3 regions of the Nonomuraea sp. NPDC049695 genome follow, and region 3 is predicted to be linked to each of the others. Evidence: riboswitches for the same ligand, from Rfam matches in the RefSeq annotation. Region 3 holds a riboswitch; each other region holds the start of a gene.
What was found. A riboswitch is a leader RNA that binds a small molecule or an ion and turns the genes downstream of it on or off. The one in region 3 is predicted to bind S-adenosylmethionine.
Positions count from the first base shown of each region.

Region 1: linked by a shared signal. The riboswitch ahead of thrC (threonine synthase) and the one ahead of AB0J64_RS50505 (aminotransferase class V-fold PLP-dependent enzyme) in region 3 are both predicted to bind S-adenosylmethionine.
Region 2: linked by a shared signal. The riboswitch ahead of AB0J64_RS34540 (GNAT family protein) and the one ahead of AB0J64_RS50505 (aminotransferase class V-fold PLP-dependent enzyme) in region 3 are both predicted to bind S-adenosylmethionine.

Region 1 covers NZ_JBFANV010000002.1:68,440-70,694, forward strand. Annotated here, with positions in the region: gene AB0J64_RS02475 (trehalose-6-phosphate synthase) at 1-147, opposite strand, end outside; gene AB0J64_RS02480 (RNA polymerase sigma factor) at 179-733, shown strand; SAM riboswitch class I at 813-954, shown strand; gene thrC (threonine synthase) at 968-2,200, shown strand; gene AB0J64_RS02490 (MoaD/ThiS family protein) at 2,225-2,255, shown strand, end outside.
Region 2 covers NZ_JBFANV010000050.1:62,486-64,740, reverse strand. Annotated here, with positions in the region: gene AB0J64_RS34550 (MFS transporter) at 1-136, opposite strand, end outside; gene AB0J64_RS34545 (LysR substrate-binding domain-containing protein) at 191-1,120, shown strand; SAM riboswitch class I at 1,174-1,273, shown strand; gene AB0J64_RS34540 (GNAT family protein) at 1,281-1,910, shown strand; gene AB0J64_RS34535 (NUDIX domain-containing protein) at 1,934-2,255, shown strand, end outside.
Region 3 covers NZ_JBFANV010000116.1:10,571-12,825, reverse strand. Annotated here, with positions in the region: gene AB0J64_RS50515 (cytochrome P450) at 1-80, opposite strand, end outside; gene AB0J64_RS50510 (TerC family protein) at 110-859, opposite strand; SAM riboswitch class IV at 972-1,087, shown strand; gene AB0J64_RS50505 (aminotransferase class V-fold PLP-dependent enzyme) at 1,209-2,255, shown strand, end outside.

The DNA of each region.
Region 1 (2,255 bases), on a different contig from region 3:
GCACACCCACAGCACGCCGTCCTTCCTGACCACCCCGGACAGCCCGGACACCAGGCCGCCGCCACCGCGTTTCATGGTCAGTTCGCCGTCGTCGGAGACGGTGAACGAGACGGGTCCTCTGTTGGAGGCCACCAGAACGCTGTTCATCTAGGCTCCCTTCGCCCATAGGATCCCAGCTATGGCGCTTGATGAGCTAACCGAGGAACTCGCACGTTCCGCCGCAGCCGGAGATCATCGCGCACTTGGCGAACTTCTGGCTCGGATCGAGCCCGATGTGATGCGTCACTGCGCCCGGATCTTGCCCTACCACCAGGACGCCGAGGAGGCCTCGCAGGACACGTTGCTGGCCGTGGCGCGCAACATCGGGCGGTTCGAGGGCAGAGCCAGGTTCAGCACCTGGCTCCACATCGTGACGGCCAACTGCGCGCGCACCACGTACAGGTCGCTGAAGCGCAGGGCGGCCGAGCAGAGCTCCGACGAACTGCCCATGCAGAAGCCCGACGTGCGGCGGGTGAGCGTGATCGCCGGATCGCGGCTCGACCTCCTGGACGCCATGGAGGCGCTGGAGGCCGACAAGCCCGACCTGGCGCAGGCGCTGGTGCTGCGCGACATCGTCCAGCTCGACTACAACGAGGTGGCCGATCAGCTCGGCATCCCGCTCGGCACCGCCAAGTCGCGCATTCACCAGGCGCGGAAATACGTGCAGGGAGTGCTGGGGGAGGACTATCGTTGAGACATCGCATCTCACCTGTTGAGACAAGTGGCCATTTAGGCCCCCTGGGCAGGTAGAGTCCATTTCAACAACTGAATATTGCTCATCCAGAGGGGTGGAGGGACCGGCCCTACGAAGCCCCGGCAACCCTCCCGGCTTGAGGCTCGCGACCTGGCGAGGCCGACCGGGACAAGGTGCCAATTCCGGTCTGCGGTCAAGGTGGCCGCGGGCGAAGATGAGGGAAGGCCTCGCTTCATGTCGCTCGACTTTGGTCCTGCTGTCGGTCTGTCCTGCCGCGAATGCGGTACGCGTTACCCCCTCGGTCCCAGCTTCGCGTGTCAGGAGTGTTTCGGGCCGCTCGAAGCGGCCTATTCCTTCGGCACCGTGACCCGCGCGGACATCGAGTCGGGTCCGTCCAACATCTGGCGTTACCGGTCGTTGCTCCCCGTTCCTGTCGATGTCGCCAGTAAGCCCAACATGAACCCGGGATGGACCAAACTGGTCAAGGCCGGAAACCTCGGGCGCGCGCTCGGTCTCAAGTCCCTGTACGTCAAGGACGACTCGGGCAACCCCACCCATTCATTCAAGGACCGCGTGGTCGCCATCGCCGTCGAGGCGGCCCGTAACTTCGGCTTCCACACGCTTTCCTGCTCCTCCACCGGCAATCTCGCGGGCGCGGTCACCGCCGCGGCGGCGCGGGCCGGGCTCGAGGCGTGCGTGTTCATCCCGGCCAACCTGGAAGCGGCCAAGATCGCCATGGCCCGGGTGTTCGGCGGCAAGCTGATCGGCATCGACGGCACGTATGACGAGGTCAACAGGTTCTGCTCCGAGCTGATCGGCGACCCGCTGGGTGACAAGTGGGGGTTCGTCAACGTCAACCTGCGGCCGTACTACGCCGAGGGCTCGAAGACGCTCGCGTACGAGATCGCGGAGCAGCTCGGATGGCGGCTGCCCGAGCAGATCGTCATCCCCATCGCCTCGGGCTCGCAGCTCACCAAGATCGACAAGGGCTTCCGGGAGCTGGTGCAGCTGGGACTGGTCGAGGACACGCCGTACAAGATCTTCGGGGCGCAGGCGGCCGGGTGCTCGCCGGTCTCCACCGCGTACAAGGCGGGGCACGACGTCGTACAGCCGGTCAAGCCCGACACCATCGCCAAGTCCCTGGCCATCGGCAACCCGGCCGACGGGCCCTATGTGCTGGACATCGCCCGGCGCACCGGCGGGGCCGTCGAGGACGTCACCGACGCCGAGATCGTGGCCGCGATCAAGCTGCTGGCCTCGACCGAAGGCGTGTTCGCCGAGACGGCGGGCGGGGTGACCGTGGGCGTGCTGAAGAAGCTCGCCGAGAGCGGGCGGCTCGATCCCGAGGCCGAGACCGTGGTCCTCAACACCGGCGACGGACTCAAGACGCTCGACGCGATCAGCGACGACGCCAAGCCCACGGCCGTGATCCGGCCCTCCCTCGACGCGTTCCGCGCGGCTGTCTGACAACCAGGAAAGGCGAGTTTAACCATGAGCGTTACTGTGCGGATTCCCACCATTC
Region 2 (2,255 bases), on a different contig from region 3:
CCGCGGCGAGCTGCGGGAGCACGGGCTGCGGCGCGTACAGGAGCGCGAAGGACGACACGCCGGCCGCAGCCACAGCGGCACTGACCCGCCGCGTGTCGGGAACCGGAGGAGCGTCGATGACCACCACGTTTGCCACGCTAAGCCAGGCTAATAAATACGTCTAATACGCGAATAGGCGATAATTCATACCGTGACGGATGAATCGGATGATGAGCTGGCCGCGCGCCTGGCCCCTGCCCTGGCCATCCTGGCCGCCGTGGGCGAGACGGGACACGTGACGCGCGCCGCCGAACTCCTCGGCATCCCCCAGCCCACGGCCAGCCGCCGCCTCGCCGCCCTGGCGGACCTGATCGGCGCCCCGCTCGTGATCCCCTCGGGCCGCGGCATCCGCCTCACCAGGGCGGGCCGCACCCTGGCCGCCGCCTCCACCCGCGCGCTGACCACGATGGCCGCCGCCGCCCGCGAGGTCCGTGAGGAGATCGACCCGGCCACCGGCCGCGTCGTCCTGGGCTTCCTCCACCTCCTGGGCCGCGCGCTCGTGCCGTCCCTCATCCGCGGCTTCCGCGAGCGCCACCCGGGCGTCCGCTTCAGCCTGGTCCAGGGCTCGCGCCAGGACATGCTCGAAGCGCTCCGCGAGGGCGCGATCGACCTGGTGTTCGCCGCCCCCATGCCCCTGGACGACCCCGAGCTGGCCGGCACCCCGCTCGCCGACCAGGAGCTGGTGCTGTCCGTACCGCCGTCCCACCGCTTCGCTCACCGGGCGCGGGTACGGGCGGCCGAACTGGTAGGGGAGGAGCTGGTGACGTTGGAGCACGGGTACGGGCTGCGCCAGATCACCGATGACTTGTGCGCGGCGGCGGGGTTCGAGCCGAGGATCGCGTTCGAGGGACAGGAGTCGGAGACCGTACGGGGGCTCGTGGCGGCGGGCCTCGGCGTGGCGATCCTTCCTCGCTCGGAGTCCGCCTCGGGGGTGGTGGAGATACCGCTGTCTCCGCCGGTGTTCAGGACGATCGGGGTGAGCTGGTCGAAGGAGGCGCGGCTGACGCCGGCCGTGCGTGCCTTCAGGGATCACGCACGCGCGGGAACCACCGACCTCGGCCCCGGCTTCCGCCCCGCGTAACCCTCCGGCGGATTGACGGTGCCCCGCCTGTTCAGGCATGATCCTGACTCGTTGATTCATCAAGAGGATCCGAGGGACCTGGCCCTGTGACGGTCCGGCAACCTCCCCGGCGGGGCTCCGCGGGAAAGGTGCCAATGCCAGGAACGATGAGGGAGAGCTGATGAGCGTACGCCTTGATGTTCCTGTCCTTGCCGGTGATCTGGTGCGGTTGGAGCCGCTGGCGATGCGACACGCGCCGGATCTCGCGGAGGCGGTCGAGGAGGATCGGTCGTCCTACGATTTCACGTTGGTGCCTCGCGCTCACGAGATACCGGACTACCTGGCGGCCCAACTCGCCCGCGACGGGCTGACCCCGTTCGCACAGGTTCGGCTCACCGACGGCAAGGCGGTGGGATGCACCGGGCTGTGGGATCCACGCAGGTGGCCGGGCCGGCCCGGCCTGCGGGCGATCGAGATCGGCTTCACCTGGCTGGCCGCCTCGGCGCAGGGCACCGGGATCAACGCCGAGGCGAAGCTGTTGCTGCTGTCGTATGCGTTCGACGTGCTCGGCGTTGCCCGCGTCGACCTGAAGACCGACGCCCGCAACCACCGCTGCCGCCGGGCCCTGGAGCGACTCGGCATCCCCTTCGAGGGCGTGCTGCGCGCCTGGTCCATGTCGTGGGCGCGCGGCGAGGAGGGCAAGGTCCGTGACTCGGCCATGTTCGCCGTGGTCGCCACCGAATGGCCTGCCGTCGAACCGGTGCTGCAAGCCCGCGTCACCGCCGCGAGCTCCCGTGCATCGGCCCTCTGAAAAGCTTCGGAAAGCTGGTGACCATGACACATGATGGCGACGCGGGGGTGCCGGGGTCGTTGGCGAGGGTGCTCGCGGACGTGACGGCCGAACGGGCGGCTCAGGACGCGAGGTGGGGCATGCAGATCCTGCCGGACGGGACCGGGGACGAGGGGACGGTGGCCGAGTCCGACCGGGCCAGGCACGAGACGGAGGCGGCGGCCGCGGGCGGGGTGCTCACGTGGAGGCACATCCTGGCGGAGGAGGTGATGGAGGCGTTCGCGGAGACGGACCCCGAACGGTTGCGAGCCGAGCTGATCCAGGTGGCCGCCGTCGCGGTCAAGTGGACCCAGGCCCTCGACCGCC
Region 3 (2,255 bases):
AGCCACTGGTCGGTCGGCTCGAAGTAGCTGACGGGCGACTCGCGCCTCAGCTCGTCGTACACGCGGTACGGGTGAGCCACAAAATTCGGATCCCAAGGGTCAAAGCGCACTATTTCATCTTAGAAGCGGGATCCTGCTGCTCCAGGTGGGCGCGCTTGCCGCGCACCCGGATGTTCAGCAGCTCGACGACGAGCGAGAACGCCATCGCGAAGTAGATGTAGCCCTTGGGGATGTGCTGGCCGAAGCCCTCGGCGATGAGCACCACGCCGATCAGCACCAGGAACGCCAGCGCCAGCATCTTGATGCTCGGGTGCCGGTCCACGAACCTGCTGATCGGCCCCGAGGCGAACAGCATCACCACCACCGCCACCACGACCGCCGCGATCATCACGCCGAGCTGGTCCACCATGCCGACGGCGGTGATGACGGAGTCGAGCGAGAACACGATGTCCAGCACCATGATCTGCAGGATCACCGAGGCGAAGGAGGCCGCGGCGGCCTTCTTGCCGTCCTTCTCCGCTGGGGCGTCCATGCTGTGGCCGATCTCGGTGACGCTCTTGCCCAGCAGGAACAGGCCGCCGAGCAGCAGGATCAGGTCGCGTCCCGATATCTCGTGGCCGAGGACGGCGAACAGCGGCTCGGTGAGCTGCACCACCCACGACAGGCCGAGCAGCAGGAGCAGGCGGGTGATCAGGGCGGCGCCCAGACCCATCACGCGGGCTCTGTCGCGCTGTTCAGGGGGTAGTTTCCCGGCCAGGATGGAGATGAAGATGATGTTGTCGATCCCCAGCACGATCTCCAGGGCGACCAGGGTGAAGAAGCCGATCCAGATCTGTGGGTCCGTCACCCAGTCCAACATCTGCGTACCTCCATGACTACGTGGGCGGGGTTTCCGGTAGCAACGAGTGACGTGGCGCAATAGTTCGCGACTTGCGATTCATGGTGGGGTCTGAGTTATAGTGCGGGTCGTAGGTCATGAGTGCCAGCGACAAGCCCCGGCTAGCTGGCCGGCAACCCTCGCGTCCGCGGCGGGGTGCCCCGGGTGAAGACCTGGTCCGTCACGAGGTGTGGCGGGCAAGCGCGGGCTCCATGGCTGCTTCCAGGGGTCCCGACGACCCTGAGGGAGATGTGCCGTGTCCACCCTGACGATCTTCAACTCCGTCCCCGCCCAGCACGTCGAGGCGGCTCCCGCCGTCACGAGCAGGCCCATCCCCACCGTGCTCGGGGCCGATCTCGAGGTGCCGGTCAAGGGCGGAAGGCTCGTCGGCTACGCCAACCTCGACTACGCCGCCAGCGCGCCGTGTCTCGAGCCGGTCAGCGCCGCCGTCACCGCCGCGCTCCCGGCCTACTCCAGCGTCCACCGTGGCGCGGGCTACGCCTCCCAGCTCACCACCGCCCGCTACGAGCAGGCCCGCCACACGGTCCGGGCGTTCGTCGGCGCCCGCCCGGACGACGCCGTGATCTTCACCCGCAACACCACCGACGCCACGAACCTCCTGGCCAGCTGCCTGCCTGCCGGCACGACCACCGTGGTCTTCGACACCGAGCACCACGCCTCGCTCCTCCCCTGGAAGAATTCCGTACGGCTGGCGCCGCCCGCCTTCCCCGGCGAGGCCGTCCGCGCCGCCGACGAGGCGCTGGCCGGGATCGACGGCCCGAAGCTGCTCGTGGTCACCGCCGCCTCCAACGTCACCGGCGAGCTCTGGCCCATCGCCGCGCTGGCCCACATCGCCCACCGGCACGGGGCCCGCATCCTGGTGGACGCCGCCCAGCTCGTACCGCACCGCCCGCTCAACCTGACCGCGCTCGACCTCGACTACGTGGCCTTCTCCGGGCACAAGCTGTACGCGCCGTTCGGCGCCGGGGTGCTGGTCGGGCGGCGGGACTGGCTCGCGGACGGTGAGCCGTACCTCAAGGGCGGGGGCGCGGTGCGCTCCGTGGGGGACGACATCGAGTGGCACGACGACCCCGAGCCGCGGCACGAGGCGGGCACCCCGAACGTGCTGGGCGCCATCGCGCTGGCCGCGGCCTGCGACGCGCTCACGGCCACCGGCTGGACCGCGCTGGTGCGGGAGGAGGAGCGGTTGATCGCCCGGCTGCGGTCCGGGCTGGCCTCGATCGAGGGCGTACGCGAGCTGTCGCTGTGGGGGGACGACCACCCGCGCGTGGGCATCGTGTCGTTCACCGTGGACGGCTACTCGGCCCGCGAGGTCGCCGAGGTGCTCTCCGGCGAGTACGGCATCGGGGTGCGCGAC